2 regions of the Thaumasiovibrio clandestinus genome follow, and region 2 is predicted to be linked to the other one. Evidence: predicted binding sites of a transcription regulator. Region 2 holds the regulator's gene; the other holds the start of a gene.
The links. The regulator MetJ, encoded in region 2, represses methionine synthesis genes. The targets are predictions, from matches to a motif close to TTAGACNTNTANANGTCTAA.
Positions count from the first base shown of each region.

Region 1: metK (methionine adenosyltransferase) is a predicted target of MetJ. The motif match lies at 6,944-6,963, and genes of this name have one in related genera.

Region 1 is NZ_JBLBVL010000002.1:276,111-292,185, reverse strand. Features, by position in the region: gene pnp (polyribonucleotide nucleotidyltransferase) at 1-212, shown strand, start outside; gene nlpI (lipoprotein NlpI) at 279-1,145, shown strand; gene ruvX (Holliday junction resolvase RuvX) at 1,198-1,620, opposite strand; gene ACKLNH_RS04390 (YqgE/AlgH family protein) at 1,617-2,180, opposite strand; gene gshB (glutathione synthase) at 2,330-3,289, opposite strand; gene rsmE (16S rRNA (uracil(1498)-N(3))-methyltransferase) at 3,299-4,030, opposite strand; gene ACKLNH_RS04375 (endonuclease) at 4,153-4,860, opposite strand; gene ACKLNH_RS04370 (SprT family zinc-dependent metalloprotease) at 5,154-5,636, opposite strand; gene metK (methionine adenosyltransferase) at 5,718-6,869, opposite strand; gene tkt (transketolase) at 7,222-9,216, shown strand; gene ACKLNH_RS04355 (LTA synthase family protein) at 9,309-10,997, shown strand; gene ACKLNH_RS04350 (glycerophosphodiester phosphodiesterase family protein) at 10,930-11,769, opposite strand; gene ACKLNH_RS04345 (glycosyltransferase family 2 protein) at 11,762-12,745, opposite strand; gene ACKLNH_RS04340 (hypothetical protein) at 12,750-14,543, opposite strand; gene epd (erythrose-4-phosphate dehydrogenase) at 14,740-15,801, shown strand; gene ACKLNH_RS04330 (phosphoglycerate kinase) at 15,876-16,075, shown strand, end outside.
Region 2 is NZ_JBLBVL010000009.1:62,322-78,396, forward strand. Features, by position in the region: gene priA (primosomal protein N') at 1-493, opposite strand, end outside; gene rpmE (50S ribosomal protein L31) at 752-967, shown strand; gene ACKLNH_RS13390 (malic enzyme-like NAD(P)-binding protein) at 1,154-2,401, shown strand; gene metJ (met regulon transcriptional regulator MetJ) at 2,469-2,789, opposite strand; gene ACKLNH_RS13400 (O-succinylhomoserine (thiol)-lyase) at 2,995-4,167, shown strand; gene ACKLNH_RS13405 (bifunctional aspartate kinase/homoserine dehydrogenase II) at 4,160-6,565, shown strand; gene metF (methylenetetrahydrofolate reductase) at 6,751-7,644, shown strand; gene ACKLNH_RS13415 (PadR family transcriptional regulator) at 7,748-8,311, opposite strand; gene ppc (phosphoenolpyruvate carboxylase) at 8,785-11,415, opposite strand; gene argC (N-acetyl-gamma-glutamyl-phosphate reductase) at 11,984-13,009, shown strand; gene argB (acetylglutamate kinase) at 13,020-13,805, shown strand; gene ACKLNH_RS13435 (argininosuccinate synthase) at 13,870-15,075, shown strand; gene argH (argininosuccinate lyase) at 15,150-16,075, shown strand, end outside.

The DNA of each region.
Region 1 (16,075 bases), on a different contig from region 2:
CTGTTATTGGTGCAAAAGAGGGTCTAGTACACATTTCTCAAATCTCTGATAAGCGTATTGAGAAAGTATCTGATCACCTACAAATGGGTCAGGAAGTACAAATTAAAGTACTTGAAATTGACCGTCAGGGTCGTATCCGTTTGAGCATGAAAGAAGCTCAAGCAGAATTAAACCCTGCTGCGCCAGCGCAAGACGAATCATCAGAAAGCTGAGTTTTTGATGTGAAAGCATGATATAAAGGGGCATTACGCCCCTTTTTTTGATCTAGGAGATCGACTTTGAGAGCACAGGTATGGCTGGTTGTATTGTTAATAGGATGGTTATCAGGTTGTGCAACCCAACCGGCCATTAGTGGCTGGTCTCATCCGCCGTTAGCGATCCCTTTACAGTCAACCATGCAGCAAGAATTGCAATTAGCCCGTATTGAGCAGCTCTTGCAGCGAGAAGATTTGGATGACACGACGTTAGCGCAGGTACACTATGAGCGTGGGATGCTGCATGATTCTCTAGGGTTGCGAGATTTGGCGCGTTTAGACTTTAATCAGTCATTGCAATATAAGCCCGATCAGGCGGATGTGTTTAATATTCTTGGGGTCTATTATACTCAAACCGGCTTTTTTGATGCGGCATATGAAGCGTTTGACTCGGTATTAGAGTTAAAGCCGCTCCATCCCTTCGCACAAAGAAATCGGGGTATCGCGCTCTATTATGGGCAGAGATATTGGTTAGCCGATGACGATCTGTTGCGACATTATGAGGAGAATATTAATGATCCTTATCGTGTTATTTGGCTCTACCTTAACGATTTAGAATTGGATTCGGCATCAGCGCAGGAGAAGTTGGCTTCCCGATATGATGCTGCAGACAAAACCGGCTGGGGCTGGGAAATTGTTGAGATGTACTTAAACTTGCGTCCAGAGTCTGAGTTACTGCATGTTGTTGCGATGGAGAGCCAGAGCAATGAAGAGCTCGCCGAGAAGCTATGTGAAGTCTATTTTTATATGGCGAAGCGTTATCAGCATAATGGTGACTTTTCATCAGCTGTCGCCTTGTACAAGATGGCAATGGCAGGCAATGTCTATGAGTTCATTGAACATCGCTATGCCATGTTAGAACTGGCAACGATGCTGCAAAATAGAATGTAATAAACCAGGCGAAAGCCTGGTTTTTGTAAGGTTTGAGGCTAATACAGGGGTATTAGCCATACTGTTGTTCAAACCAGCTCTCTAATATTACCACGGCTGATTGTGAGTCGATATTGCCTTTGCTTAACGCTCGGTAGCCACCAGATTCAAATAGCGAGGCTTTCGCTTCTCGGGTACTAAGTCGCTCATCATGTAGCTCCACTTGGTAGCCAAATCGACCATGCAGGCGGTTAGCAAATTTGCGGGCGCGTGGGGTAATGGCTTCTAACTCGCCCCCTTCCATATCGAGGGGAAGACCAACGACAATTAAGTCAGGTTGCCACTCGTTTAATATTTTCTCAATGTCACTCCAGTTTGGAATGCCATCTTTGGCTTTAAAAGCTGTTAATGGGTTTGCGGTGCCCGTTAACTCTTGACCTACGGCAACGCCAATACTCTTGGTGCCATAATCAAAGGCGATGATAGTGCGGCTCATGCATGTCCTGCTTGGCTAGATAGGTTGGCGGAATTGACTCCAAATTGGGCAATTGCTTTATTCCAACGTTCATTAATCGGGGTGTCAAAAATAATCGCAGGATCGGCTTCCACGGTTAACCAGCTATTTTCTACCAACTCACTTTCGAGTTGGCCAGCATCCCAGCCAGCATAGCCTAGTGCGACCATAAATTGTGCCGGAGCGAGTTGGGTGCCTAACGTCTCGAGCACATCTTTTGATGTGGTAATGGTTAAGTGTTCGCTAACTTTTTCACTGCTTGTAAATGTGCTTGCCGCATCATGTAGGACAAAGCCGCGGTCTTCTGCAACAGGCCCTCCGTTGAGAACGGGTTGATCTAGGCTGTGCGGATCATCTACAGGGAGATCGCGCTCGATCTCAATTTGTTCTAGCATGGCGTCTAAGGTAATTTCTATCGGTTGGTTTATGATCAACCCCATAGCGCCTTCATCATTGTGCTCACAGATATAGATCACCGTTCGCTTAAAGCGGGGATCTATCATACCGGGCATAGCGACAAGGAAATGGTTTTGTAAGTTCATTAATTGGTCCTGCTACGACATCAGACAATGACGGTATATACGTGGCGGATTAGAACCCTTAGTATGCAGAGAAAACGCCACGCTGTCATTGTTTGGAGGTATTCCTTTCCTCCGTTAACGATTCATCGAATAATGAAAATTAGCGCCTGCTAAGCAGAGCGTGCGGCATCGACATAACGTTCGATGGCGTCCATTAGCTTACCGGTGATAGAGATACCAAAAGCCGCTTCAATCTCTCGAATGCAGGTTGGGCTAGTCACGTTGATTTCAGTCAGCTTATCTCCGATAACATCTAGGCCTACAAAGATCAGCCCTTTCTCTTTTAATGTGGGTGCAACGGCTTTGGCAATGGCCCAGTCAGTCTCACTCAGCGGTCGAGCCTCGCCACGTCCACCAGCAGCAAGATTACCCCGCGTTTCACCTTCGGCTGGTATGCGAGCAAGGCAATAAGGCATCGGTTCACCATCAACAACAAGGATTCGCTTATCACCATTGCTAATATCAGGTACAAAGGCCTGAGCCATGCAGTAGTACTGATTAAGGTTGGTGAGCGTTTCTATAATCACTGATACATTGGGATCATCTTGCTTGATGCGGAAGATCGATGCCCCCCCCATTCCATCAAGAGGTTTTAAAATGACATCGCCATGGGTTTTACGAAAGGCGTTTATTTTATCTGCGTTACGCGTAACCAGAGTTGTCGGTGTTAACTCTGGGAACCAAGCGGTGAATAGCTTCTCGTTACAGTCCCGTAAACTCTGCGGCTTGTTAACGATCAGAGTCCCTTGTTCCTCGGCACGTTCTAGCATATACGTGGCGTAGATGTATTCTGTATCAAACGGAGGATCTTTGCGCATTAAAACCGCATCTAGTTCAGACAGTTTGATCTCTTGCTCTGACTGGAATTCATACCAACCGTTGGGGTCTTCTTTAAGGCTTAAAGTACGTGTGCGTGCGATCGACACCCCTTGCTCTAAAGAGAGGTCGCCCATCTCCATATAATGGATTTCCCAACCACGACGCTGTGCTTCCAACAGCATGGCAAAGCTAGAGTCTTTTTTAATATTGATGGAGTCGATTGGATCCATCACAATACCGAGTTTAATCATTTGAGTTCCTTATCCTAAGTCGCCAAATCTTACTTGTAGTGCGGTGATGGCTGTCATCGCTGCAGTTTCAGTGCGTAGTACTCGTGGGCCAAGCAGTGTCTCTTTAAAGTTAAAACTACGCGTCATCACTATCTCTTCGGCTGACAAGCCGCCTTCCGGTCCAATCAGCAGTTTCAGTTTTTCTACTGGTCCTGGCAGGGTATTGATTGAATACTCGGCACGGGGATGTAAATTCAGTTTTAATCCACTGTATTGTTCGGCACACCAAGCATCTAAGTGCATGATAGGACGAATAGTTGGTACCACATTGCGCCCACTTTGCTCACAGGCCGCGATAGCGATTTTTTGCCACTGTTGTAGTTTTTTCTCAAATCGTTCAGCATTGAGCTTTACGCCACAACGTTCTGAGATGAGCGGGGTAATAGTATTCACTCCGAGTTCAACCGATTTTTGTATCGTAAACTCCATTTTTTCGCCGCGCGACATCACTTGCCCTAGATGTAAATCTAATGGGGATTCTAAGCTGTTCTCTATGCGCGATTGAATCGCAACATCAACATGCTTTTTCGATGCGCTGTCGATGATGGCGGGAAACTCTGCATTAGAGCCGTCAAATAACACGACACTTTGTCCTGGCTGCATACGTAGGACTCGGCCAACATGATTGGCAGCATCGGCTTCAAGTGATACCACTCCTTGCTCAGGGAGCGGATGGGGATGATAAATACGTGGAATTCTCATAGGTATGTCAAATCTGTTGTTATTGATGGCATAGTAGCATGAATCAAAGCTATCCCCACACTAATCGCCAATCAAACGATAAGTGATTAATGGGGGTGGTTTAAGCGGCATTCAAGGCAGAATTATAGCCCAGCAACGCGGCAAGCTTGTTGAACAAAGCGATTATGATTGCCTTGTATGGTAGCGATACGACGGTCACGCACACATTCCCAGGTGTCCACCGGGTATTGACGATGCCATGCCTGCATAAGCTGCTTTTGTGCCTTAGCGAGAGTAAAGTCGTACTGTTCATGCATGTAGAGATAGATACGGGCAATGGCGCCTCGTGCTCTTGCAGGAGGCTCGGCGGTACGTTGTTTAAAATCGACTTTCATTTCACATTGACCATAAAAAGCGCCGTGCTCACCATTCCATTGGCTGAAGCGATAATTGGATCGATCGCCATTCACCTCGCCGATCGCGGGCGTGAGGTTGTGCATATCGGCTTCCATGATGCGGTATTCAGGGTCGCGACTGCAATTTTTTCGTCCCCCCTCTTGCCAACATTGGCGCTGATGTCCCATTTGCCACGCTGGCACGACGTGCTCCCATTCAATACGGTTTGCTCTGACTTCTTGACGGCGAACTTGATAACCGCAGTTATCTAAATCTGGTTCGCCACGGCGACCCTTCCAGGTGAAATCACAGCCGCAATAAAAGGTTTCAGTATAGTCGTGATAGATCTTATCGGTTAATAGACGCTTGGCGACATTGAATGAACTGGGGTGAGTGCCACTTGCAAAGGCAGGCAGAACGATGAAAGAAAAAAGTAGCAGGAAACGGTTAATCATCTTAACTCCTTAAATTGTTGAGATGATTATCAATTACATTATGTTCGAGACGCAAGGCGTAAAGCGGAAGTGGGGTCGCGAATTAGCGATTTTTACTCAGAAAACGCGGTGTTTGCAGGAAGTGTGCAGCTATCTAGGCTTTTGTATCATGGGTGGCCCAAAGCTCGGGGTTTAATTTTTATTATGTATATTCAATTGCTTATGTTGTTGGTTGTTTTGTTGCGTACAAGGTGGGCAGCTTTGGGGTTGCTGGTGACCAAAAGCGTTGTAAGCTGTACATGCGTAAACATGGGTTAGTGATTGGGTACTAAGGCTTGTCCACAAGTACGGCAACGGTAGCTCACTTGTTGGCGAGACATTTTATTATGGCGACGGACGGTCAGTTGGTGCGTTTGGCAGCTACAGCGGTAGGCGTAGAGTTGCCCTTGTACTTGGCTAACATCGAACTGATGGGTGGTTTTAGCCGGGCGCTTAAAAACTTGTTGCATTACGGCTTGCCACTCTTTGCCGTGAGGGCGAACGCGTCCAAAGCATTGATAGACGATGAGGTGCGCCACTTCGTGAGGAACCACATCTTGCAAAAAGGCCTCGGGGTTGTCTTTTAATAAGACAGGATTGAAGCGTAACTCCCACTGGAGCAGTCGGGCACTGCCTGCTATTTTTCCGCGTTGGTTAAAGCGTATCGTTGGCATGGCGAATGACTGGTTAAGTGCCGTCTGAGCCTGTTGTAAGCAGGCACCGACTTGGGCGACGATCTGCTGTTCAAGTAATCTCATGTCGCTATTATCCTCGAGAATTGAGAAAGCAAAAAGCCAGAGCACTGCTCTGGCTTTTAAGCGTCGGCGCGAGTAAAGCGCTTACAATTTAGCGAAGTCGCGTAGCGCTTCTACTTTGTCGGTCTTTTCCCAAGGGAACTCTTCGCGACCAAAGTGACCGTATGCAGCGGTCTTCTTGTAGATAGGCTGCAGTAGATCTAGCATCTCTTGCAGGCCGTATGGGCGCAAATCAAAGAACTGACGTACCGCACCAATGATGACATCATGAGGCACTTTTTCTGTGCCGAATGTTTCAATCATAATTGACGTTGGGTCTGCAACACCGATAGCGTAAGACAGTTGAATCTCACAACGATCCGCCATACCTGCAGCAACAATGTTCTTTGCAACATAACGTGCAGCGTAAGCTGCTGAACGGTCAACTTTTGATGGATCTTTACCAGAGAAAGCACCACCACCGTGACGCGCTGCGCCACCGTAAGTATCAACAATGATCTTACGACCGGTTAAACCACAGTCACCCATCGGGCCACCGATAACAAAACGACCGGTTGGGTTAATGAAGAACTTGGTCTCTTTGTTTAGCCACTCTGAAGGTAAAACTGGCTTGATGATCTCTTCCATTACCGCTTCACGCAATACAGGTGTTGCGATAGTGTCACAGTGTTGGGTTGATAGGACTACCGCATCAATACCAACAATTTTGCCTTGGTCATAAGCAAAGGTCACTTGGCTTTTCGCATCTGGACGTAACCAAGGTAGTGCGCCATTCTTACGCACTTCTGCTTGACGCTGCACCAAACGGTGAGAGTAAGTGATCGGTGCTGGCATTAATACGTCAGTTTCGTTGGTGGCATAACCGAACATGATGCCTTGGTCACCGGCACCTTGTTCTTTCGGGTCAGCTTTATCAACACCTTGATTGATGTCTGGCGACTGTTTACCAATGGTATTTAGTACAGCACAAGAATTAGCATCAAAGCCCATGTCTGAGTGTACATAACCAATTTCACGTACGGTTTCACGGGTTAATTCTTCAATATCGACCCAAGCCGATGTTGTGATTTCACCACCAACCATCACCATGCCAGTCTTAACGTAAGTTTCGCAAGCAACACGTGCTTTTGGATCTTGTTCTAAGATTGCATCCAGTACGGCATCAGAGATCTGATCGGCGATTTTATCTGGATGGCCTTCAGATACTGACTCAGAAGTAAACAAGTGTCTTGACATGAGCGTTTCCAATAAAAATTAATGAATGAAGCATATGAAATGGGAAAATGGCGTCCATTCATATGTGTAGAGCTATCTACATCTGGATGGCTATTTTACCTGTAGTGGGATCAAAATCAACATTCTATTTAGTAAGGTTATAGTAAAAAAGAGAAGAAATCGTTTGCTTAACTTAGTGATGCTTCAATTATTTAAGCTCATATTGCTGCCATCTATTTGAATTGTTGCTGCTATTTGTGCGGTAAAACGTTTGCAGTCCTTGCGCCGCTTTGCGACAATACGTCCCCGCCAAATAACGTTTCTCATTATTGTTAGAGAAGCCCTACTAAACTGTTTTCACTCAGGAGCAGACATGTCGTCTCGTAAACAACTTGCTAATGCAATTCGTGCACTAAGCATGGATGGTGTTCAACAAGCTAACTCTGGTCACCCAGGTGCCCCTATGGGTATGGCTGATATCGCTGAAGTACTATGGCGCGATCACATGAACCATAACCCACAAAATCCAGAGTGGGCAGATCGTGACCGTTTTGTGTTGTCTAACGGCCATGGTTCAATGCTGATTTACTCTCTGCTTCATTTGACAGGTTATGAACTGTCAATTGAGGATCTAAAACAGTTCCGTCAACTGCATTCTAAAACACCGGGCCACCCTGAATATGGTTATGCGCCAGGTGTAGAAACAACAACGGGTCCACTTGGTCAAGGTATCACTAATGCTGTGGGCATGGCGCTAGCAGAAAAATCATTGGCGGCGCAGTTCAACCGTGACGGCCATGATGTTGTTGACCACTACACCTACACCTTTATGGGTGATGGTTGTTTGATGGAAGGTATCTCTCACGAAGCGTGTTCTCTAGCGGGTACCTTAGGTCTAGGTAAATTGATTGCATTTTGGGATGACAATGGCATCTCAATCGACGGTGAAGTTGAAGGTTGGTTTACTGACAATACTCAACAGCGCTTTGAGTCATATGGTTGGCATGTTATCTCTGTTGATGGCCACGATAGCGACGCTATCAATGCGGCAATTGAAGCGGCAAAAGCTGAAACCAGTAAGCCGTCAATCATCTGTTGTAAAACCATTATTGGTTTTGGTTCGCCAAACAAAGCAGGTTCACACGACTGCCACGGCGCACCACTAGGCCATGAAGAGATTGCAGCGGCGCGTGAATTCCTTGGTTGGGAACACGGTCCTTTTGAAATCCCGGCTGACATTTATGCTAAGTGGGACGCCAAAGAAGCTGGCGCGACCAAACAAGCAGCATGGGAAGATAAACTGGCGGCTTATGAAGCAGCTCATCCAGAACTGGCTGCTGAGTTTAAACGTCGTATTGCTGGTGATTTACCTGCAGAGTTTGCTGCTAAAGCGAGCGAATATATTCAAGATCTTCAAGCAAACCCAGCATCGATTGCCTCGCGTAAAGCGTCTCAAAATGCGCTAGAAGCATTCGGTAAGCTACTACCTGAGTTTATGGGTGGTTCTGCAGACCTTGCCCCGTCTAACCTAACCATGTGGTCTGGTTCTAAGTCTCTGACGCCAACTGATGCATCTGGTAACTACATTCACTACGGTGTACGTGAGTTTGGTATGACGGCAATCATGAACGGTATTGCCTTGCATGGTGGCTTTGTTCCTTACGGCGCAACATTCCTTATGTTTATGGAATATGCACGTAACGCAATGCGTATGGCTGCACTAATGAAAGTGCAAAATATTCAAGTGTATACCCATGACTCAATCGGTCTGGGTGAAGATGGCCCAACGCACCAGCCAGTAGAGCAAATCTCTTCACTGCGTATTACACCAAACATGAGCACATGGCGTCCATGTGATCAGGTTGAATCAGCAGTAGCATGGAAACATGCAATCGAGCGTAAAGATGGTCCAACCTCGTTAATCTTCTCACGTCAGAACCTAGCCCAGCAGCCACGTGATGCAGCACAGCTAGACAATGTCGCGAAAGGTGGTTATACCCTTATCGATTGTGACGGTAAGCCAGAGCTGATCCTTATCGCAACAGGTTCTGAAGTTGAGCTAGCGGTTGCAGCTCACGCTGAATTGACCGAAGCGGGTCACAAGGTTCGTGTGGTATCACTACCATCAACGGATGTATTTGATGCACAAGATGCTGAATACCGTGAGTCGGTTCTGCCTTCAGATGTTACGGCGCGTGTTGCTGTTGAAGCCGGTATTGCGGATTACTGGTATAAGTATGTCGGCTTTGATGGTCGCATCATCGGTATGACCACATTTGGTGAGTCAGCTCCAGCTGGCGAACTATTCAAGATGTTCGGCTTCACTGTAGACAATGTTGTTAACACTGCAAAAGAGCTACTAGCGTAAGCGTTCAAGCTACTGATAAATAGTAAATAAGCCAGGCTTCGGTCTGGCTTTTTTTATGTCTTCTTCTAGGCTTAAATCGTCAGGGAGGCACTATGTTTATACTGTTGGTTGTTACGTTACCTTTCATCTATAAAGTCTATCGGCTGGGTGGGGCTTTTGTTGTTGATGACCCATTTAGCTACTTCCATCTATTGATTCAAGATCTTCCCTTGATAGGTTTAATGTTGCTGTTGTATGGAGCAGCTCGACATGGTGGGAAGAGCGTTTTTTACCTTTGTCGTGCGCTGGCATTGCTGTTGTATTTTATATATGTCATTGACCTTGTGGTAATACTTCTTTTTCAGACGCGGCTTTACTTTGAGGACATCCCGCTTTTTTCCCAAGAGCTATCGGCTACCCTCGGCGATATGTGGTGGAAAGCACTTATTCCTTTTGCTGTGGTTGTGTTATTTATGCGTCTTTTCTTGGACAAGCCGCGTGATGTGTTTCCTTTTTTACGGCTTGGCATGATGCTGGTGGTGGTGGGAATGGGGGGCGGAATGTTATTTCCTCCTGACACATCGGTGCGCGGTGCATTTTTTACCAATGTGCTGGATGCAAATTGGCGAGCAACACATCGAACCCCATACAGCCAAACATTTGTTGAAGGGTTTGACTATCAACCAGCCTTAATCTGTGACCGTTATCCTGCTCAACGCCCAGATGCAATTTATGTTGTGTTGGTGGAGTCTTGGTCTAACTATCATAGTGCGTTATTTGGGGGGCAGAATAACTGGACGCCACAGTTAGATTTGCTCGCTCAACAGCACATTCGCTACAGCCAATTCTATGCTAATGGTTTTACCACTGAAGCCGGTCTCTATGCGGTATTAATGGGGCGTCCATCAATTCTATACCAACAGTCGATGCGCCTAGATGGCGGTGTTGGTCTTGAGCAGTTTTCAGTGACTTCCTCACCCGTTAAGGCGCTGGAGGCACTAGGCTATACGCCAATCTTTATTACGTCAGGTGATTTGAGTTTTCTTGGCAAAGGGGCATGGTTGCAGCAGGTCGGTTTTCGCCAGCAGATCGGCGCAAAGGATTTCGCTGCGACAGAGCGACGTTATCTCTTCAATTCGGTTGCTGATGAAGTGCTATTTGAAAAAGCCCGGCAGGTAATTGCTGACCATATAGGGCAGCCCATGTTCGTCGTGATAGAAAATGTATCGACCCACGCGCCATTTTACCTTCCATCGGATCAAGGCTATGAACGCTCGGAGCAGAAAGTGTTTCGCTATACCGATGCACATTTGGCGGCCTTTGTTAGTGAGTTGATTCAGGATAACAATATGGTGGTCGTTATGAGCGATCACCGCGCCATGACCGCGATGACGGCACAAGAGTTGTCTGTGTCGGGGCTAATGGCGCCCGCGCACGTCCCGGCGTTTATTGCATGGCGGCAATGGCAAGGGGTGATATCGCTACCGTTTCAACAGTCAGATTTATTGCCATCGTTACTCGATTTGATCCAAGGTAAGCAGTGCTTTGGTGAATCACGTGGTGCAATGTTAGCGTTTGAGCACCCTCGAGCAGCGGGATGCGTGCTTCATGCGCGAGGAGATCGACGTGAGCAAGTCACGGCGTTATGTGGTGCAGAGCAGGCGCATAATGTATTGTTAGATGGTGATCAAACGCGAGCTCAAAACCGGAACGAGAGTGCAGCGGTTGATTTGGTCAATTACTTACGTCTATTACATCGTTCAACGGTTGAGGCACCAGATGATCGGTATAGATCTCACTGATCTGGTATTTACTCTTAAGAATATCAAGCTCGCGTGGACTATTAACGGTATGCACAAAGGTTGTAATCTTATGCTGTGCTAGCGTAACGCCTAATCCTTGTTGGGCGCGATGTTTCGGCATAGTGATGGCAATACTTCCATGAAAACGGCCTAGCCAATAACGTATTTGGCGTGTATTGCCGTGAAAGCGATATAGCGTCCATATAATACGTTTAAACCCGAGTGCTTTAACGGGCTCAAATTGTTCGGGGTGATAAATCTGCGGTATAACGCGCTGACTCGCATCGGGTATTGCTTGATTGATTAGCGCCAGTGCTTGCTGGTTGTTTTCTTTTATATCCGTAACGATGCGAATGTGTGGGTGCTGTTGTAACCAGTCGCTGAGGGATTTAAGCGTACAGTTAGTGTGGTGCCCTTTGGGTAATACCTGCTGAAACTCGTCCAATGAGAGAGGACGGCTGGGTGTAAAGCCAAAGTTATCGTAGAAGCTTTTCCCCCAATCATGTAAGCAGACCAAATGACCGTCGCGGGTAAAACTAAAATCAATCTCAAATAACATGAACCCCCTGCTTACATTTTGTTTGAGCGCTTGCAAAGAGTTAGTGTAAGTGTGTTGATCTAGCCCCCCTCCAGCATGGGCAATGCGTAATGCTGGAAAGGGAAGAGTGGTAATTGACGCGGGAAAGTAGAATCGAGCATAGCTGAAAAGTATCCAGCTTAAGCTAATGACTATACAGATACGCACACAGAGTGTCAGCGTGCGACTAGCCATGTAAATGCTCAGTATCCGAAGTCACGTCAGGCGTTGCTATCGTATTGCTGTCACGAGGTTGCATTTGGTTCGGGGTGTTAAGGTAGTGGATAAGTTTGGTTTCTAAACGCCCGCGGCTGACATTATCTAATATGAACCCTGTGAATAAGCACATTGCGGAGATCAAGCCGAACCCACTGGCTAATAGGGCGGTAGGTAAACGATCAACCAACCCGGTATGTAAAAAAGCACTGATTACCGGGCCACCTAACATTAGGCTTGTGAGGGCAAAGGCGGTGGCCAGTAGAGAGAAAAACAGCAAAGGCTTAACATCACGTAAAAGAAACAAAATAAAGTTAAGGATCTTAAAGCCATCAGAGAAGGTGCGAAGTTTGCTGCTGGTTCCTACTGGACGATTGCGATAAGCGGTAGGCATTTCGATACATGGCAGACGATGATGTAGAGCGTGCACGGTTAATTCAGTTTCAATTTCAAAACCGTAACTGAGAACGGGCAAGGACTTCACAAAACGACGACTCATCACGCGATAGCCGGAAAAAACGTCATTAAGACGAGCGCCAAAAAAGCGATTAATGAGCCCAGAGAAGGCTTTATTGCCGAGGATGTGACCGGCTGGATACGCTTCGCGAGCGACTGTTCGGCTTCCCGTTATCATATCTAATTGCTCGTTGCGCAGCCGTTTAATCATCTTGCGGGCTGCAGACGCATCATAGGTATTGTCGCCATCAGCTAAAACAAAAATGTCAGCATCAATATCAGCAAACATCCGTTTAACGACAACGCCTTTGCCTTGTCGTTGCTCGTGGCGCACGACAGCGCCAGCTTGGCGAGCTTCAGCCACCGAGCTATCACTGGAGTTGTTGTCATATACGTAGACTGTGCAATCGGGTAGGGCACGCTTAAATGCGTGAACCGTATCTCCAATTGCCCCCGCCTCGTTATAGCAGGGAAGCAGTACGGCAACCTGTGATCCCATCGTGTTACTCCTTTCTTATTTTATATAGCAACACCCCGTTATCGGAGGTATCTATCAGTTCGAGCCAGTCAAACGGGGCTTGATTGAGCAATTGATTAATAAAAGAGCTTGGCGGTGACTCCTTGCTCATTAGGCGACTCGCCCCATCACCACCCAAGAGGAGGTAGTTAACGTCATGTTCAAATAGTTGTTGTTTAATGGCGAGATAATCGGTGGCGATAAACTGTTCTATCACCCATTGGTTCGCTGTTGTATTTCGGTGATAGGGGGCAGAGAAGACGTGATTATTTGTTAAGGCAAGAATTGGCGCGCCAAATTCAATAGGGGCTAATATTGTTTGCTGCTCTATACCGTGTCGAGTGAGTAGCTCCGTTTTGTAGTTGTTAGACTGATTGGCGGGCAAGCTGGAGGCGCTTTGCGGTAAATCACTGGTTAAGAACGTTTGTTGTAGTTGCCCTGCAACGAGCATTATACACAGTGGAATGCAGCTGATTAGCACCAATATTCTCAGCGCCGAGAAACGTATTTGGGTTAACGCAATGGCACAAATATAGGCTTGTAGGGGCAGTGCGATAACAAACGCGGTAAAAATGGTGCGTATTTGCCATAACAGCGGCAAACAGAGAAGAAGGAGCGCTAGCCCCAGCAGAGCTCTAAATAATGCGTTACGGGGAAGAAAAAAAGCACCAATAAATAGGGGGAGTAGAGTTAGTAGGTAGTTGCGCTTGCTTAGGATTCCATCCCGTTCAATATATGACCATATCGGTTTGGCTTCACTGACATGGTCTAGCCAGTATGTTTCTAATAACGGTGGGTAGTTGTAATAGACACCGCCGATAAGAGCAGGATATAAGCATAATACAGGGACTAGTACGACAGTGGCACAACCGATGAAGCGAGTGATGCGATGGGTGTGTCGCCAATAACAGTAGCGGTTGAGCCTTAAAGAGAGCTGACAGAAAGCAGCGCCGGCCAACAGTAAAGCGACATAGGGCAGTGACAGGGCATCGTAATGTGTATCAAAAAACTCTGTTGCAGGTCGATTTAATAACATTAAAAGGGCCGCAGTAACGGCGCCGAGCAGACAGAGGAAGGAGGCATATTGTAGCCAGCGCCAGCGCTGCACATAGCCAAGACAACTCATCATCAATAAGGAAAAAGCAAAGGCGAGCAAATTCTCCATTCCGACCCAGAAAGAGAGCGCGATAATCCCGCCCTGAATAAACGCACGGGTTTTGCTTAATAGCTCTTTTGGTTTGATAGGTAGAGCGGCAAGAAAAAGTGCAAATAACATGAGTTGAATGTTGTGATGATCAATGGCACCTGGTAGGAACTTGTTTAAGAGTGGAGAGAGTAAAGTAAACAAAATAGCGAGTTTTGCGGCATCGGCATTAGCGATACGTACGGTGAACACACCGACGGCAATAAGTAGCACCAGTAGATAGCATAAGGGAGTGATTGCAACAGCGATAGCTTGCGCTGTCTCTTTATCAGTGAATAAGGATGACAATAAATACAATAAGGCCAACGGAATATCAGGTAAGCGAGACCAGTGTATCAGTTGACCTGCATTAGGATTAAAGCTTTCAATCGGAGTGAGATGCCATCGACCACTCTCTAGCCATGTGGTGAATTGCAGATAGCGCATGTAGTCATCATTCCCCACCAATTGAAGCGTAAGCAATGTTTCCCATTGTGTAACGATATAAACGCCAACAATCAAACACCAAGCAATAAAGCTTGTTAGCATGAGTGAGCGATACGCTTGTTTAGGCCTTGGTAATGTTTGGTTGGTCATAATGAAACAGTATGCGCGTGTGAACACTGTACATTGTGGTGCATATGTAGAGGGTTGGGAGGAATTATTTGTCTTATCGTTAAGAAACGTCACCGTTGTTGCCGAGATGACGATGTAACTTGAGTTAACATTTAACGTGATAACCCGCACAGTTTAGGTTAGAATCGGTCAGCTTTTTAACCAATGATGCATGGAAATGACACGCACGGATAAGACTTTAAAAGTTGCTATAAATGGTTTTGGTCGCATTGGGCGCAGCGTGTTACGTGCGTTGTATGAGAGCGGCAAGCATCACCACATTGAGGTGGTTGCGGTGAATGAACTCGCTCAACCTGAAGCGATGGCGCATTTATTGCAATATGACTCTAGTCATGGCCGCTTTGGTAAGACCGTTCGTCACGATCAAGAGCACCTGTTCATCGATGGTGATGATGGCTCAACAGATGCGATTCGAATACTGCACCTTAATGATATCGATCTACTGCCTTGGCGAGACTTATCGGTTGATATCGTACTCGACTGCACGGGAGTATACGGCAGCCGAGAAGATGGACTGGCACACATCAAAGCCGGTGCCCAAAAGGTTTTATTTTCACACCCAGCGGCAAGCGACATAGATAACACGGTTATTTATGGCGTAAACCAACACTCTTTACGTGCAGACGATCGTATTGTTTCAAATGGCTCCTGTACGACTAATTGCATTGTCCCGGTCATTAAAGTGATCGATGAAGCTTTCGGCATTAACTCCGGCACCATCACAACAATACATTCAGCCATGAATGACCAGCAGGTCATTGACGCTTATCATGGTGATTTACGCCGAACTCGAGCAGCGAGCCAATCTATTATTCCCGTTGATACTAAGTTACATCTCGGTATCGGACGGATTTTCCCCCAGTTTGCCGATAAGTTTGAAGCCATTTCGGTTCGTGTGCCAACGATCAATGTTACAGCAATGGATTTGAGTGTCACTGTCAAGACTAATGTCACCGTTAATGACATAAATCAAGCATTGATCACAGCATCACAGTGTACATTAGACGGCATTGTGGATTACACAGAAGCACCTTTGGTGTCGATTGACTTTAATCATGACCCCCATAGCGCAATTGTTGATGGCAGCCAGACACGGGTGAGCGATCAACATTTAGTAAAGATGTTGGTGTGGTGTGATAATGAGTGGGGTTTTGCCAATCGCATGCTGGATACTGCGTTAGCAATGCATCACTCTCAGCGTGAAGATATCGCGTTGTAAACTAATATTTAGTTCACGTGCCTATATGAAATCGGCACATTAAATTTTTGGCTAACATGAGTAGAGGACACAGAATGTCTGTCATCAAAATGATTGATCTTGACCTAGCTGGTAAGCGCGTATTTATCCGTGCTGACCTGAACGTACCAGTAAAAGAGGGTAAAGTAACCTCTGATGCACGTATTCTTGCATCACTGCCAACCATCAAGCGCTGCCTAGACGCTGGCGCAAAAGTAATGGTTACGTCTCACTTGGGTCGTCCAACTGAAGGCGA
Region 2 (16,075 bases):
TAGCATGGGAAACACTGTCGGCGAGTAATTCGCTATGGGGTCGTGCTCCATGTTGTAACAAAGCCAATACCTGCGCTTGCTTTGGTGCGCGTTGAGCAACAATGGTTGGGTTTTGCTCTTGTCCTTCAGAACTTAACGCCCAGCGCTTAATTGGTTTATGGCTGGCAGGTTCCCCCTTGCGCAGCAGAGCAGGCAGAGCCAGACTGACGGTGTCGCCAAAGGGGTATTGGTAATATTGGCTCGCCCACTGTAAAAGCTCGTATAGCGGTGTGGGCAAGATTGGGCATTGATCCAGAACCTCAGACACTTTTTTAAGCTTTTTAAACGGGGAGCTATCCACTAACTCAGTGACAATCCCAACAAGTTCACGGCGCTGAAATGGCACTTTTACTCGCCCACCAACGGTGACCGTTTGTTGTTCGGTGAGCTGATAGTCAAAGCACTTATCTAGTGGTACAGGTAAGGCGACACGTGCAATGCGGGGATTGGTCATTATAGGGCTCCGATTAAAGACAGCTCTAGTGTAATCACTCTGTACAACGGACGCAAAGCAGGAGCCAGTAGACGGCACATTCTAGTTAGAGCATGGGGAAAAAAACAACACATTTAGTTGAACTAAGACAGGTGATAGATTACTATACGCCGCCTGAATTCATTGTTGCAATTTCGTAGCGATGAACATTTATTAACGACGTGTGGTGCCCGGCTTTGGATCGGGAGAGCGACGCGGACTTCACATTGAGGTTTTCCCATGAAACAAGGTATTCACCCAGAATACAAAGCCGTAAACGCAAAATGTTCTTGCGGCAACACTTTCGCTTTCAACTCAACGTTGAAAAAAGGCGAAATTCACCTGGACGTATGTGACAAGTGCCACCCATTCTACACTGGTAAGCAACGTATCGTTGATACCGGCGGCCGTGTTGACAAGTTCAAAAAGCGTTTCGGTGCACTTTCAAGCAAGTAATTGCTGCACAGATTCGGAAAAAGGTTGCTTCGGCAACCTTTTTTTATGCTTGGAATTTGGCGATATTGTGCACCGCAAGCAAAAAATCATCCTCTTGTAGCACGCAGGGTGGGATTTTTTATCTTAGATGGCTTATGATTTGCGCATGTTCCGTCATTGCGACAAATAATCAGGAAAATCACCACTATGTCTGACGATCTTCGCCAGCAGGCATTGCACTATCATGCCTATCCAACACCGGGAAAAATTTCGGTGGAACTAACCAAACCGGCTGACACTGCTATTGATTTGGCATTGGCTTATAGTCCAGGCGTCGCAGAGCCCGTGCGAGAAATCGCTCAAGATGCGGATAATGTTTATAAATATACAGCGAAAGGAAATATGGTTGCTGTTATTTCGAATGGAACGGCGATTTTAGGGTTAGGTAACTTGGGCCCGATGGCATCCAAGCCCGTAATGGAAGGTAAGGCGCTTCTATTTAAGCGTTTTGCTGGCCTTGATGCGATTGATATTGAAGTAAAGCATCGCACAATTGATGAATTCGTTGATACCGTAGCCAATATTGCCGATACGTTTGGCGGGATCAACCTTGAAGACATTAAAGCCCCTGACTGCTTTGAGATTGAGCGCCGTCTTATTGAACGTTGTCAGGTGCCAGTTTTCCATGATGATCAGCACGGTACAGCGATCGTTACTGCGGCTGGAATGTTGAATGCGCTTGAGTTACAAGGAAAATCACTCAAAGAAGCGCGCATTGTTTGTTTGGGGGCGGGAGCCGCAGCGGTTGCGTGTATGGAACTGCTGATCAAGTGTGGCGCACAACGCGAACGCATTTATATGCTCGATCGTAAAGGGGTTATTCATACGCGTCGGGATGATCTGAATGAATATAAGCAGTTGTTTGCCAACAATACAGATAAGCGTACGTTGGAAGACGTTATTGATGGCGCTGATATCTTTGTTGGTGTCTCGGGACCAAACTTGTTGCCACCAGAAGCATTGAAGCTAATGGCTGATAAGCCGGTTGTTTTTGCTTGTTCAAACCCTGATCCAGAGATTAAGCCAGAGTTGGCACATGCAGTGCGTAGTGACCTTATTATGGGGACAGGACGCTCTGATTACCCAAATCAGGTTAACAATGTTCTGTGTTTTCCATTCCTGTTTCGTGGTGCACTAGATGTGCGAGCGCAGGTGATCAATGATGAGATGAAGCTAGCGGCGGTTGAGGCGATTCGTTTGTTAGCGAAAGAGCCAGTACCGCAGGCGGTATTGGATGCCGCTGGCGTTGAAGCATTAAGCTTCGGCCCTGAGTATATTATTCCAAAACCGATGGACCCGCGTTTGCTGTCACGTGTGGCCAAAGCGGTGGCCGTTGCGGCAGTTGAGTCTGGTGTTGCACGAATTGAGATGCCAGCAAACTATATGGAAGCCTAATTAGATTAACCCTAATTTGGAGCCAAAAAAACCAGCCGTGTGGCTGGTTTTTTTTGTTCGAAAAGATTTACTCTTCGGTGAGTTCTTCGAATGCAATGCCCAACTCTTCCATCATGCGTTTAGCTTCAACAGGAATGTCGTCTGGCGAATCTTTACGAATGTCGTCATCCGTTGGTAGCGGTTGTCCCGTATAGGCATGCAAAAAAGCTTCACACAGAAGTTCACTGTTGGTCGCGTGACGCAGATTATTAACCTGACGACGGGTTCGTTCATCTGTCAGAATCTTTAATACTTTCAATGGAATTGAGACTGTAATCTTTTTTACTTGCTCATTTTTTTTACCATGCTCTGCATATGGGCTGATGTATTCACCATTCCACTTCGTCATTCTGCACCTACTTAGCCAGCGATATTAAAATTGTTGAAAGATGTATAAGGGGAATTTTAGCTGCTTTTACTGCCATAAGCAAAGACATATAGACGTCTAGAAGTGTTGACGTCTCACTGCGTACGCAGTAAGGTGGTATAAGGGTTTACGTTTGCAATCTGTGATAATAAAGAAATGCGCAGGTTACTGAAACAAGGATGAGTTTATGAGTGACAAGCAACTGGCGACGATCGCTGTGCGAACCGGTATTGAATCAGACAGTCAATACAATGCGGTCGTTCCTCCAATCTATTTAACCACGAATTACGGGTTTACCCAACTGGGTGAAGTGCCAGAGTATGATTATTCTCGTGGTGGTAATCCTACCCGCGATCTGGTTGGTGATGCGATTGCCCAACTGGAAGGTGGTGCAGGGGCTGTCGTAACAAACTGTGGCACGTCTGCGATCAACTTATTAATTTCAGCCTTACTGGGAGTTGATGATTTGATACTTGCTCCGCATGACTGTTATGGAGGCACTTATCGGTTGTTTAATAGCCGAGCGCAGAAAGGCGACTTCCAGCTTCAATTTGTCGATCAGTACGACGACAATGCGTTTGAGCAAGCACTCCAAGCCAAGCCAGCATTAATTTGGCTTGAAACGCCATCAAACCCCTTGCTACGCATCGTAGATATTGAGAAAGTTTGTAAAAAAGCCCGTGAAATTGGCGCGTTGGTGGTGGTGGATAACACTTTCTTGAGCCCTGTCTGGCAACGGCCATTAACATTAGGCGCTGATTTTGTTGTTCACTCGACGACCAAGTACCTTAATGGTCATTCTGACGTTATCGGTGGCGCATTGGTCGCGCGTGATGAGCAGCAAATAGAAACGCTGCGTTGGTGGGGTAACTGTATCGGAGCGACTGGCGGCGCATTTGATGCCTATTTAACCTTGCGAGGGTTGCGCACCTTGGTGCCGAGAATGCGAATGCATGAGGAAAACTGTCAAGCGGTCCTCGACTGCCTGCAGCATCAAGAGCGTGTTAGTGCCTTATATCATCCTAGTTTGCCTGCTCACCCTGGTCATGATATTGCCGCAAAGCAACAAACAGGGTTTGGTGCCATGTTGAGCTTTGAACTGAGTGCGACGGAGGAAGAGCTGAAGACGTTTCTTCACGCACTACAGCACTTCTCATTGGCGGAGTCGTTAGGCGGGGTTGAGTCGTTAATTTGTCACCCGAGTAGCATGACACATCGAGCGATGTCTGATGAAGCACAAAGAGAGGCAGGTATAGGGGCTGGCTTATTGCGTTTATCGGTCGGGCTGGAAGATAGCCGTGATTTAGTTGCCGACTTGCAGCAAGCGTTTGCTCGCCTAGAGAGGGGGCATAATGAATAAACAACGTCAGTTGCATAAGTTTGGCGGCAGCAGCCTTGCGGATGTTAGTTGTTATCAGCGTGTCGTGGAGTTATTGCGAAACTACTCTACCCAAGAAGATTTGGTTGTGGTGTCCGCTGCGGGAGAGACAACAAATCAACTGCTGGAATTTATTTCTTATTGCGAGCAAGACGGGCGTTTGGCACATGAAACGTTGATGCACATTCGTCAATATCAACAGACCTTGATCCAAGGCTTGCTACCGTCTGATGCTTCCTTATTAGATCGCCTATCTAGTGATATTCGCCAGATTGCTCTATGGGGTGAAAATCCTTTAACCCTAGACCAACAGAGTCATATTCAAGGGTTTGGAGAGGTTTGGTCAGCACGTTTATTAACAGCATTACTTAACCAGCAGCAAATGCCAGCGGTTGCGATTGATTCTCGCACGGTATTGCGCGCTGAGCGAGCGGCTCAACCAGAAGTTGACAGCGCATTATCATGGCCTTTGGTCCAAACAACATTGGCACAGCATCCTGAGCGTCGCATCGTTATTACCGGGTTTATGGTACAAAATGCGGCTGAAGAGACCGTGCTGTTGGGGCGCAATGGCTCAGACTACTCTGCCACTGTACTTGGTGCACTGGCTGGCGTTGAACGCGTGACGATTTGGAGCGATGTCGCTGGCGTTTATAGCGCGGATCCACGAAAAGTCAGTGATGCCTGCTTGCTGCCTCTATTGCGTCTTGATGAAGCCAATGAATTGGCACGATTGGCAGCACCCGTGTTACATAGTCGCACATTACAGCCTGTTTCACAGAGCGCACTGGACCTAACACTGCGTTGTAGCTCACAACCAGAATCTGGATCAACCCGTGTTGAGCGAGTCTTAGCGGCGGGGCGTGGCGCTAAAATTGTCACCTCTCTTGATGATGTTTCGCTGTTAGAGTTAACGATTGAGCGCACACACGATTTTGCGTTAGCGTGGCATGAGATTGATGGGTATTTGCAACGTCAACAACTGCAGCCGCTGGCCAGCTTCGCGAGTGAGGATAAAGGGTTGGTGCAGTTGGCGTATACCGATGAGGTGATCGGCAGTGTCATGACAGTATTGCAGCAAGCTTCGCTAGCGTCTCAAATTCGTTTAAGAGAGGGCTTCAGTGTCGTAGCAGCGGTTGGATCCGGAGTGACGTCGAACCCCGTCCATTGCCACGGTTTCATGCAGCAACTAAAAGCCTTGCCCGTCGAGTTTTTTGCTGAATCTGAACTCGCTCTAAGCTTGGTTGCGGTGGTTCGCGGTGCATTGCCAAAGGCATTACTTCCAGCATTACATTCCACACTATTCCAAGCACAAAAACACATTGGCTTGGTTTTATGTGGCAATGGCAATATTGGTAGCGAATGGTTAAAACTATTTTCTCGACAGCAAGCGATTTTGTCACGCCGTTACGGCAAGCGCTTCTCATTGGTGGCGGTGGTCGATAGCAAGTTGGCGTGGATTGATGGACAAGGCATTGACGCTGCTGGAGTGGCAGAACGCTTCATTGATGAAGCAAAAGCCTATGCGGACGAATCTCTGTTCTCTGGGCTTGCAGGGTTGGATTATGATGAGATGGTTGTCTTGGATGTGACAGCAAGCCATGTATTAGCTCGTCGTTATCCGGAAATCGCGGCACTAGGCATGCACCTCATTTCTGCGAATAAGGTGGCTGGGTCTGCTTCTAAATCCGATTATGCCTTGGTTCAAGATGGCTTTGCTAAGACGGGCCGACATTGGCTCTACAATGCAACGGTAGGTGCAGGGCTTCCTATAAACCACACGGTGCGTGATTTACTCGAAAGTGGTGATCGCATTATTGCATTATCGGGCATTTTTTCAGGCACCTTATCTTGGTTGTTTGAACAGTTTGATGGCAGCGTGCCATTCTCCCATTTGGTGGAGCAAGCTTGGCAGCAAGGATTGACAGAACCTGATCCTCGCGCAGATCTGGATGGCAGTGACGTGATGCGTAAACTGGTTATTTTGGCTCGAGAAGCAGGGCTTGATATTGAACCAGAGCAGGTCACCGTCGAATCATTAGTGCCCGAAGCGCTGAGAGATGGGCGCGTTGATGACTTTTTTGAGCAGGCAGATGTGCTGAACGCCATTTTGGCTGAGCGATGTTTAAAAGCGAGTAGCAATGGGCAAGTTTTGCGTTACGTCGCGCGTTTAGATCGCAATGGAAAAGCCAGAGTGGGAATCGAAGCATTAGCAGAGAATGATGCACTCGCAAACCTATTACCTTGCGATAATATTTTTGCGATAGAAAGTGAGTGGTATCGAGATAACCCGCTGGTTATTCGTGGCCCTGGAGCGGGACGAGAGGTGACGGCAGGGGCTTTGCAGTCTGACTTGAATCGATTGGCTGCATTATTATGAGCGTGACTCGCGTTGTCAGTCGAGAAAAGCCGACATGGCCTTTTTTCACGTTCAATATGAAAATAATTCATGTTAATCGCATTGACATTGGCGACGATTCACGCGATTCTTTGGACATATAGACGTCTAAACGTGTGTGTAGTGCGTTAGCGTTATAAAATAGAGGCAAGAAAAGGAATTTCACGATGGGTTATACACACGCTAGTCAATTGGATGCGTTAAATCAGAATATTGCTGATTTGGATGGGCGCATAAATATCTCTTTTGAGTTTTTTCCGCCCAGCAGTGAAAAGATGGAGCAGACCCTATGGAGTTCAATACATCGTCTTAAGAGCCTGAAGCCTAAGTTCGTTTCTGTCACCTATGGTGCCAACTCTGGAGAGCGGGACCGAACGCACTCAATTATTAAAGAGATAAAAGAATCAACGGGTTTGGAGGCGGCTCCTCACCTAACCTGCATTGATGCGACACGCGATGAACTGCGCAGTATCGCTCGTGACTATTGGGCTAATGGTATCCGCCATATTGTTGCATTGCGCGGTGACCTGCCAGCAGCAGGCGTTAAGCCGGACATGTATGCAGCTGACTTGGTGGCACTACTAAAAGAAGAAGCTGATTTTGATATCTCAGTTGCCGCGTATCCAGAGGTTCACCCTGAAGCGAGCAGTGCACAGGCTGATTTATTGAATTTAAAGCGTAAAATAGATGCAGGGGCCAGTCGAGCCATTACGCAATTTTTCTTTGATATTGAAAGCTACTTGCGCTTTCGAGATCGCTGTGCAGCAGCTGGCATTGAAGCGGAGATTATTCCGGGTATTCTGCCAGTCTCAAACATGAAACAGGCACGCCGATTTGCTGAGGCGAATAATGTTAGGGTACCAGGGTGGATGAGCAAGCAGTACGAAGGCTTGGATGGTGATTTGTTAACACGGCAACTGGTGGGTGCCAGCAATGCGATTGATATGGTGCGAGTATTGAGCCGCGAAGGTGTAAAAGATTTTCACTTTTATACTTTAAATAGAGCGGAAATGACTTACGCGTTATGTCATACCTTAGGGGTGAGAGAACAGTTAGCGTAATTTGCCAGCCGCAAAGACATAAAAAAGGGCACCAATCAGGTGCCCTTTTAATAGATTGCGAGTAACGTCTTAGCCTAGCAAATAAATGCGTTACTGCTCACCGTTAAAGTGCGACAGTGCTTTGTTCACTGTCCATTGCATTCAGTTCCGACACTACCTCTTCTGCCCAAGAGACCCATGCTTCACTGTTGATAATACAGCGGCGCAAGGTCAGGCGATCAAGGCGTGCTTGACGATCTAATGCGGAAGGATCCGCAAAATGCTGTTGCTCAAGCCCACGGTAGTGGTTTAGCAACGTTTGAGTTTCTTCAATTAATCCGAGGATATGCTCCTGCATTGGCATTGAGTTATACACGCTACAAACCAATAGCTTGGCGGATAACTCGTCACGAATGGTTGGATTACGCACTGGCTCTTGGAACCACTCAAATAGTGAGTGACGACCTAATTCAGTAATTGAATAGACCTTGCGATCAGGTTTACCTTCTTGTGGCTGCAATTCGCAGGTGACCAAGTCGTTGGTCGCCATTTTATTCAGCTCGCGGTAAACTTGCTGGTGGCTCGCTTTCCAAAAATAGCCGATGCTGTGTGAAAACTCTTTTGTGATATCGTAACCTGTTGCATCGCGATTGCTAAGCACAGTTAAGATGACGTGTGGTAATGACATTTTATTCTATCCGTTTCAAGAACTACATACGCTCACCTAGGTCGGACATTATCCATCGCTCTAACGGCGCTTATCAGTATCAAGTTGCACTGCCCAAGTGAAGGCGGGTAGCATAGCATCAAATTCAATAAAAACGATACAACGACAGTATAAATCAGCATAATTAACGTCATCAGTGACTAATTTCAAATGCCTGTCAGTATGGTATGTTATGCACTTCGAGCTCATAAATTGTACATTCATGCAGACATGTACAGAAATGTTTAAATCTGCACCTGTTACTAATTGCAACTAGATGCAAATAACCGAACTGCACATCACTAGTTAAGCGCATAAGGCATAGGTTGCAGTGTCATAAATATGATACACAATCGGAAAGGCCAACTTTTACTCCATCTTAATTACAACTTTTATCCATAAAAAAAAGCCGCAACAGAGTTGCGGCTGATAATGGGCTGCTTATGATGTGATGATTAGCCAGTATTGCGCATGCCAGCGGCAATACCCGCAATTGTCACCATTAAGGCTTCTTCCATTTGTGGCGCCAACTCTTCTTGTTGACGGGAACGATAGAGAAGCTCTGCTTGTAACATATTGAGTGGCTCAACATAAATGTTTCGTAAACGGATCGCCTCTTTCCCCCATGGGTTTTCTGCCATGAGGTTATCGCTGTTTTCCACGGCCAATACGGCTTGAATATCGTTACTTAGTTGCTGACGCAAGCGCTCACCGAGTGGCCACAGCGATTGATCAACCAGGCGCTGATCGTAGTACTTGCTGATGGTTTGATTGGTTTTGGTGTAGACCATCTCCAGCATGCCCAAGCGGGTAGAGAAGAAAGGCCATTCTCGACACATCTGTTCCATGAGGGCTTGATGACCTTGTGCAACGGATGCTTGAATCGCTTCTCCGGCACCTAGCCAAGCAGGAAGAACTAAGCGGTTTTGGCTCCATGCAAAAATCCATGGAATGGCGCGTAAGCTCTCTACACCCCCGTTAGGGTTGCGTTTTGCAGGGCGTGAGCCTAAAGGTAATTTACCCAATTCCAGCTCAGGGGTGGTTGAGCGGAAGTATGGAACGAAATCAGCTTCACCACGCACGATGTTGCGGTATGCATCGCAAGAGATTTCAGATAGTGCGTCCATTTGATCTCGCCACTCTTGCTTGGGCGCAGGAGGTGGTAGTAAGTTGGCCTCCAAGATTGCACTGGCATACAAGCTAAAGCTGTTAACCGCCACGTCAGGCAAGCCAAATTTAAAGCGGATCATCTCTCCTTGTTCAGTGACACGTAAGCCACCTTTTAGGCTTTGTGGTGGCTGAGATAGCAGTGCGGCATGTGCAGGAGCACCGCCGCGTCCTACCGTGCCACCACGACCGTGGAACAAGGTGAGCTCGACGCCGGCTTGTTCACAGACATTAACCAACGCTTCCATGGCAGTATATTGTGCCCAACCCGCGGCCATAACCCCGGCATCTTTGGCTGAATCTGAATAACCGATCATCACCATCTGGTGGTTTTGAATAAAGCCACGGTACCAGTCGATGTTTAGCAGCTGGTTAATGACGGCTTCTGCGTTATTGAGATCGTCAAGTGTTTCGAATAGCGGACAAACATCCAAACGGAATGGGCAACCCGCTTCTTGTAGCAATAGGTGAACGGCAAGGACATCGGACGCAGTGCGGGCCATTGAAATGACATAGGCACCCAGTGCTTCGCGAGGCTGTTTGGCAATGATGCGACAAGTGTCAATAACCTCTTGAACCTCTTGGCTGGGTTGCCAATCACGAGGTAGCAGTGGACGCTTAGAAGAGAGCTCTTTAACAAGGAAGGCAACTTTGTCCTGCTCATTCCATTGATCATAATCACCAAGCCCGAGATAACGCGTAAGCTCAGAGATGACATCAGAGTGACGGGTACTTTCTTGGCGAATGTCTAAGCGTACGAGGTGAACACCAAAACATTTGACTCGACGTAGAACATCCAACAAGTGACCATCGGCGATGATTCCCATGCCACATTCATGCAGAGATTCATAACAGGCAAAGAGCGGCTCCCAAAGCTGTGCTTCGGTAGTGATGATCTCACCCACAGGCTCAACATCACCATTAATTCGTGCCTCCATGACATCACGAGTTAAAGTCAACTGAGCACGCAACGTCTTCACAATAGCACGGTAAGCTTCGTGCTCATCGCCAGCAAGCTGGCGAACGGTGTCGTTGCATTTTACCATTGACAGCTCGCTAACCAACTCTTGAATATCCGTAAGGAAGAGATCTGCGGCTTTCCAGCGCGATAGAAGCATCACTTCTCGCGTCACGTCTGCGGTTACAAATGGGTTGCCATCACGATCGCCCCCCATCCATGAGGAGAAGAGTACTGGTGCGGCATCAATCGGTAACCCTTCGCCTAAATGCTGGTGTAATTTCTCATCAAATTGACGTAAGAACTCTGGCACGGCTTGCCAAGCAGAGTTTTCGATAACCGCAAAGCCCCATTTGGCCTCATCCAATGGTGTTGGACGTTGTTGGCGAATAACATCTGAATGCCACATCTGTGCAATGAGCTGCTCTAGGCGGGATTCGGTTTTTGCTCGCTCTGCTGGTGAGATTTCAGACAGTTCTAGTTTCGATAGGCACTTATTGATCTGTACCAGCTTATGGATAGTGGTACGTCTTGCTATTTCCGTTGGGTGCGCGGTGAGTACCAGCTCAATCTTAAGGTCTCGCACAGCTTCAATGGTATCGAGTTGGCTGATGTTTTTGTCATCAAGCTTTTCGAAAAGCGTATCGATGGAGTCAGGGCTGCAGATATGCTCATCGCAATGGCGTGAGATAGTGTGGTACTGCTCTGCTATATTGGTAAGATTTAAGAATTGGCTAAATGCACGAGCGACAGGCAATAGCTCACCGTCGGATAGGTTTTGCAGCTCAGTGATCAGCAGTTGACGATCGTCCTCGCTGCCTGCTCGTGCAGACTTTGATAGTTTACGAATTGCTTCCACTTTCGCGAGAAGTTCATCACCGTGGGCTTCTTTGATCGTGTTACCTAGCAGGTGGCCAAGCATGCTGACATTGCTGCGCAATGCACTGTATTTTTCCTTCATAATGCATCCATCTCGTAATTTTGTTACAAATTAAATTGTAAAATCCTGTACGTAATCTAGCCATGAACCGGTAGTCAGGTCAAATGGAGTTGAATATGTCTGTAAAAAAACCACACATCATTGACCTCTATCATTCAATTGTTCTGTAAAACGGCTATTTTTTAGTCGATTAAACGCCAGTTATGCACCCGATCCTGTGCCCGAAAGCGAAGCGCTGGCATCTTAACGTCCTGCTCGTTGTTATTGTCGCAGAAGCGATTTGTTTGCAGAGTCGATAACGTTTTAACCATCCTAATTATCAATATGACTGAATAAATATAGCCCATTTGTTGACACTTTATGCACGCTAAGGTAAAAATAACAATTCACGGCAAGTGAATAACTATTGACTTGAGCGTGAGGTGGTACATTTGATACCTCTCTTGGATGATTTTCTGGATAATTATAGCGCTAGCTGATTGATGTGTGGTATTGGTCTTCGCTTTGGGTTTGGTTATTCGCACTGTTTTCATGATTCTTTGTCGCTTTTAAAAAATAGTAATTGAAAAGGCTTTAAATATTTATGCACATGACATCTCGAGTTTCCTCTCCGTTGCAAACCATTATTGTCGGGGGGAGCGGATACACTGGGGCTGAACTAGCGGTGATGGTCGAACGCCATCCAGGGCTCATGTTGAGCGGGGTGTACGTCTCAGCCAATAGCGCTGACGCCGGAAAATCATTGGCGGATTTACACGGTCAACTGCGCGGCATCGTTGAACGTCCGGTCATGCCGTTAACGGACGTGGCAGCCAGTGCTCAAGGTGTCGATGTGGTATTTCTGGCAACAGCACATGAAGTCAGCCATGCATTAGCGCCGCAATACTTGGCCGAGGGTTGTACGGTGTTTGATCTTTCAGGTGCGTACCGCGTGCCAGAGCAGAGTTTTTTTACTGATTATTACGGCTTTGAGCATCAATATGCAGATTGGTTAGAAAAAGCGGTATATGGATTAGCCGAATGGCATGCGAGAGAAATTGAAAACGCTCAACTAGTGGCAGTGCCAGGGTGTTATCCGACCGCATCGCAACTGGCGTTGCGTCCTTTGATAAGTGGCGGGTTAATCGATGCTGAGCAGTGGCCCGTGATTAATGCTGTGAGTGGTGTTTCAGGCGCAGGACGAAAAGCTTCAATGACCAACAGCTTTTGTGAAGTAAGCTTGCATGCCTACGGGGTGTTTAGTCATCGCCACCAACCAGAAATCAGTCACCACTTGTCTCAGTCGGTGATATTTACGCCACATTTAGGCAATTTTAAGCGTGGAATATTGGCCACGATTACAGCGAAGCTGGCAGCGGATGTAACAGCAAAAGAGATCGAACAAGCAATGCAGGCGGCCTATGCCGATAAACCCTTTGTACGTTTACTCCCTGCCACGATGGCGCGCATTCAGGACGTAGAAAGAACCCCGTTCTGTGATATTGGCTGGTCAGTTTCTGGACAGCACATTATTTTGACGTCAGCCATCGATAATCTATTGAAAGGAGCATCAAGTCAGGCGATGCAGTGCTTAAATTTGCGGTTTGGCTTTGCTGAAGAGACAGCACTAATTTAGGAGTTGTAGGATGGAATCGTCACCTTTAGTGATTAAATTGGGTGGAGCAGTATTGTCCGACTCTGAGACATTACAACGCTTGTTTGATGCCATTGCCGCGTATCAAGTTGCATCGGGTCGCCCGTTAGTACTTCTTCATGGCGGCGGGTACTTAGTTGATGAACTCATGGAAAAATTGCAACTTCCTACGGTTAAGAAGCAAGGTTTGCGAGTGACGCCATTTGATCAAATTGGCTATATCGCTGGGGCATTGGCTGGAACGGCCAATAAGCTCTTGCTTGGCCAAGCCGTTCGCTCGAAGGTGGCGGCGATTGGCCTGAGTTTGGCCGATGGTGGCCTATGCCAAGTTAGCCCCCTTGATGAAACGCTAGGCGCAGTGGGCCAAGCTGCGCCAGGTAACGGGGCATTGTTGCAGTGCTTGCTTGTAGAAGGTTACCTACCCATTATCAGCTCGATTGGGTTGGATAATGCTGGGCAGTTAATGAATGTAAATGCGGATCAGGCGGCGGTAGCTGTTGCGGCGACGTTGAATGCCGATCTTGTTTTGCTCTCCGATGTTAAAGGCGTGCTGGATGGTAACGGCGAGTTAATTGATGCTTTGACGGAGCCACAAGCGAATGCACTGATTGAAGGTGGGGTGATTCGTGACGGGATGATCGTTAAGGTGCAGGCTGCATTTGAGGCAGCGAAAACATTAGGTAAATCGGTAGAGGTCGCGACTTGGCATAGTCCAGACAAATTGGCGGCCTTGTTTAATGGTGAGCGGATTGGAACCCAGTTTGCGATTAATAAATAATGAATTGAGATAGTGTCGGCACGGAATGACCGCCGCACGGCATCGTGATAGTAAGGAGAGAGAGATGAGCAGCATTAAGAAAGTGGTATTGGCCTATTCTGGCGGTCTGGATACGTCGGCAATTATTCCTTGGTTGAAAGAGAACTATGACTGTGAAGTCGTCGCATTTGTGGCTGATGTCGGTCAGGGTGAAGCAGAGCTAGAAGGCATTGAAGAGAAGGCGATCGCATCGGGTGCATCGTCTTGCTATATCGCGGACTTAAAAGAAGCGTTGGTGGCTGACTATATTTACCCAACATTGAAAACAGGCGCAGTTTATGAGGGTAAATATCTTTTAGGTACATCGATGGCGCGTCCAATTATTGCTAAAGCGCAAGTCGAGTGTGCATTAGAGGTCGGGGCAGATGCGTTGTGCCATGGTTGTACCGGTAAAGGGAATGACCAAGTCCGCTTTGAAAGCTGCTTTGCCGCCCTCGCACCACAATTGAAAGTGATTGCTCCGTGGCGTGAGTGGGAGATGCGTAGCCGTGAAGATCTGCTGAACTACCTGGCTGAGCGTCAAATTCCTTGTAGTGCGTCATTGGAAAAAATCTATTCGCGCGATGCGAATGCTTGGCATATTTCAACAGAAGGCGGGGTATTGGAAGAGACATGGAATCAGCCAAATGACTTGTGCTGGGCATGGACAAAAGATCCCGAGCAGGCACCTGATCAAGCGGAACTGGTAACGGTTAAAGTTGAAAAAGGCCAAATTGTCGCTGTTGATGGTGAAGAAATGTCGCCCTATAACGCTTTGGTATACTTGAATGCTAAAGGGGTTGAGCATGGCGTAGGACGCATCGATATTGTTGAAAATCGTATGGTTGGCATGAAGTCGCGTGGTTGTTATGAAACTCCGGGTGGCACGATTATGATGGAAGCTCTGCGCGCCGTAGAGCAATTGGTGCTGGATAAAGAGTGTTTTGACTTCCGCCAAACCGTGGGCCTTAAGTTTTCTCACTTGGTTTACGACGGTCGCTGGTTTACCCCACTGTGTAATTCATTATTGGCAGCAGCAGATGCCATTGCACAAGATGTCAATGGTGAAGTTGTGCTAAAACTGTACAAAGGTCAAGTGACAGCCGTTCAAAAGCGTTCGGAAAATAGCTTATATTCAGAAGAGTTTGCCACCTTTGGTGAAGATGAAGTTTATGATCAGAGCCATGCAGAAGGCTTTATTCGTCTCTACTCTTTGTCTAGCCGTATCCGTGCATTCAATCAGCAAAAGTAAGCAAGCGAGAAAGAGAGGTTAGCAGGCTGACCTCTCGATAGAAGTAAGACGTCAAATTTTCAGGAGAGAGACTTATGGCATTATGGGGTGGACGTTTCAGTCAGGCGGCAGATACGCGGTTTAAGCAATTTAATGACTCACTGCGTTTTGATTACCGCTTGGCTGAACAGGATATTGTTGGCTCCATCGCCTGGTCAAAAGCGTTGCGTTCTGTGGATGTGCTGAGTGACGATGAGCAGCAGGCACTAGAGTTGGCGCTGAATGAACTGAAATTGGCAGTGATGGAAGATCCAGAGCAAATTTTGCGTTCAGACGCTGAGGATATCCACAGTTGGGTAGAGCAGCAGCTCATTGCTAAAGTGGGTGATTTGGGTAAGAAACTTCATACTGGGCGCTCTCGAAATGATCAGGTCGCAACAGACCTTAAGCTATGGTGTCGCCAGCAAGGGCAGCAGTTATTGCTGACGTTAGACCGATTGCAAAATACGTTAGTGGAAGTCGCGCGTGATCATCAAGCGACGGTATTACCTGGTTATACTCACTTGCAACGGGCGCAACCTGTCACATTTGCGCATTGGTGCTTAGCGTATGTTGAAATGTTTGAGCGTGACTATTCTCGTCTCTCTGATGCGATGCAACGTTTTGATACCTGCCCATTAGGCAGCGGTGCGTTGGCGGGAACGGCTTATCCAATTGATCGCGAAGCACTTGCGCATCAACTCGGTTTTCAGTCGGCAACCCGGAATAGCTTAGACTCTGTTTCTGACCGCGATCATGTGATGGAGCTGATGTCGATTGCGTCAATCTCTATGCTTCATCTCTCACGCATGGCGGAAGATTTGATTTTTTATAACTCGGGTGAGTCGAATTTCATTGAGCTGGCGGATACTGTGACATCTGGTTCATCGTTGATGCCACAAAAGAAAAATCCAGACGCGTTAGAGTTAATCCGTGGCAAAGTGGGGCGGGTATATGGCGCCATGTCTGCAATGATGATGAC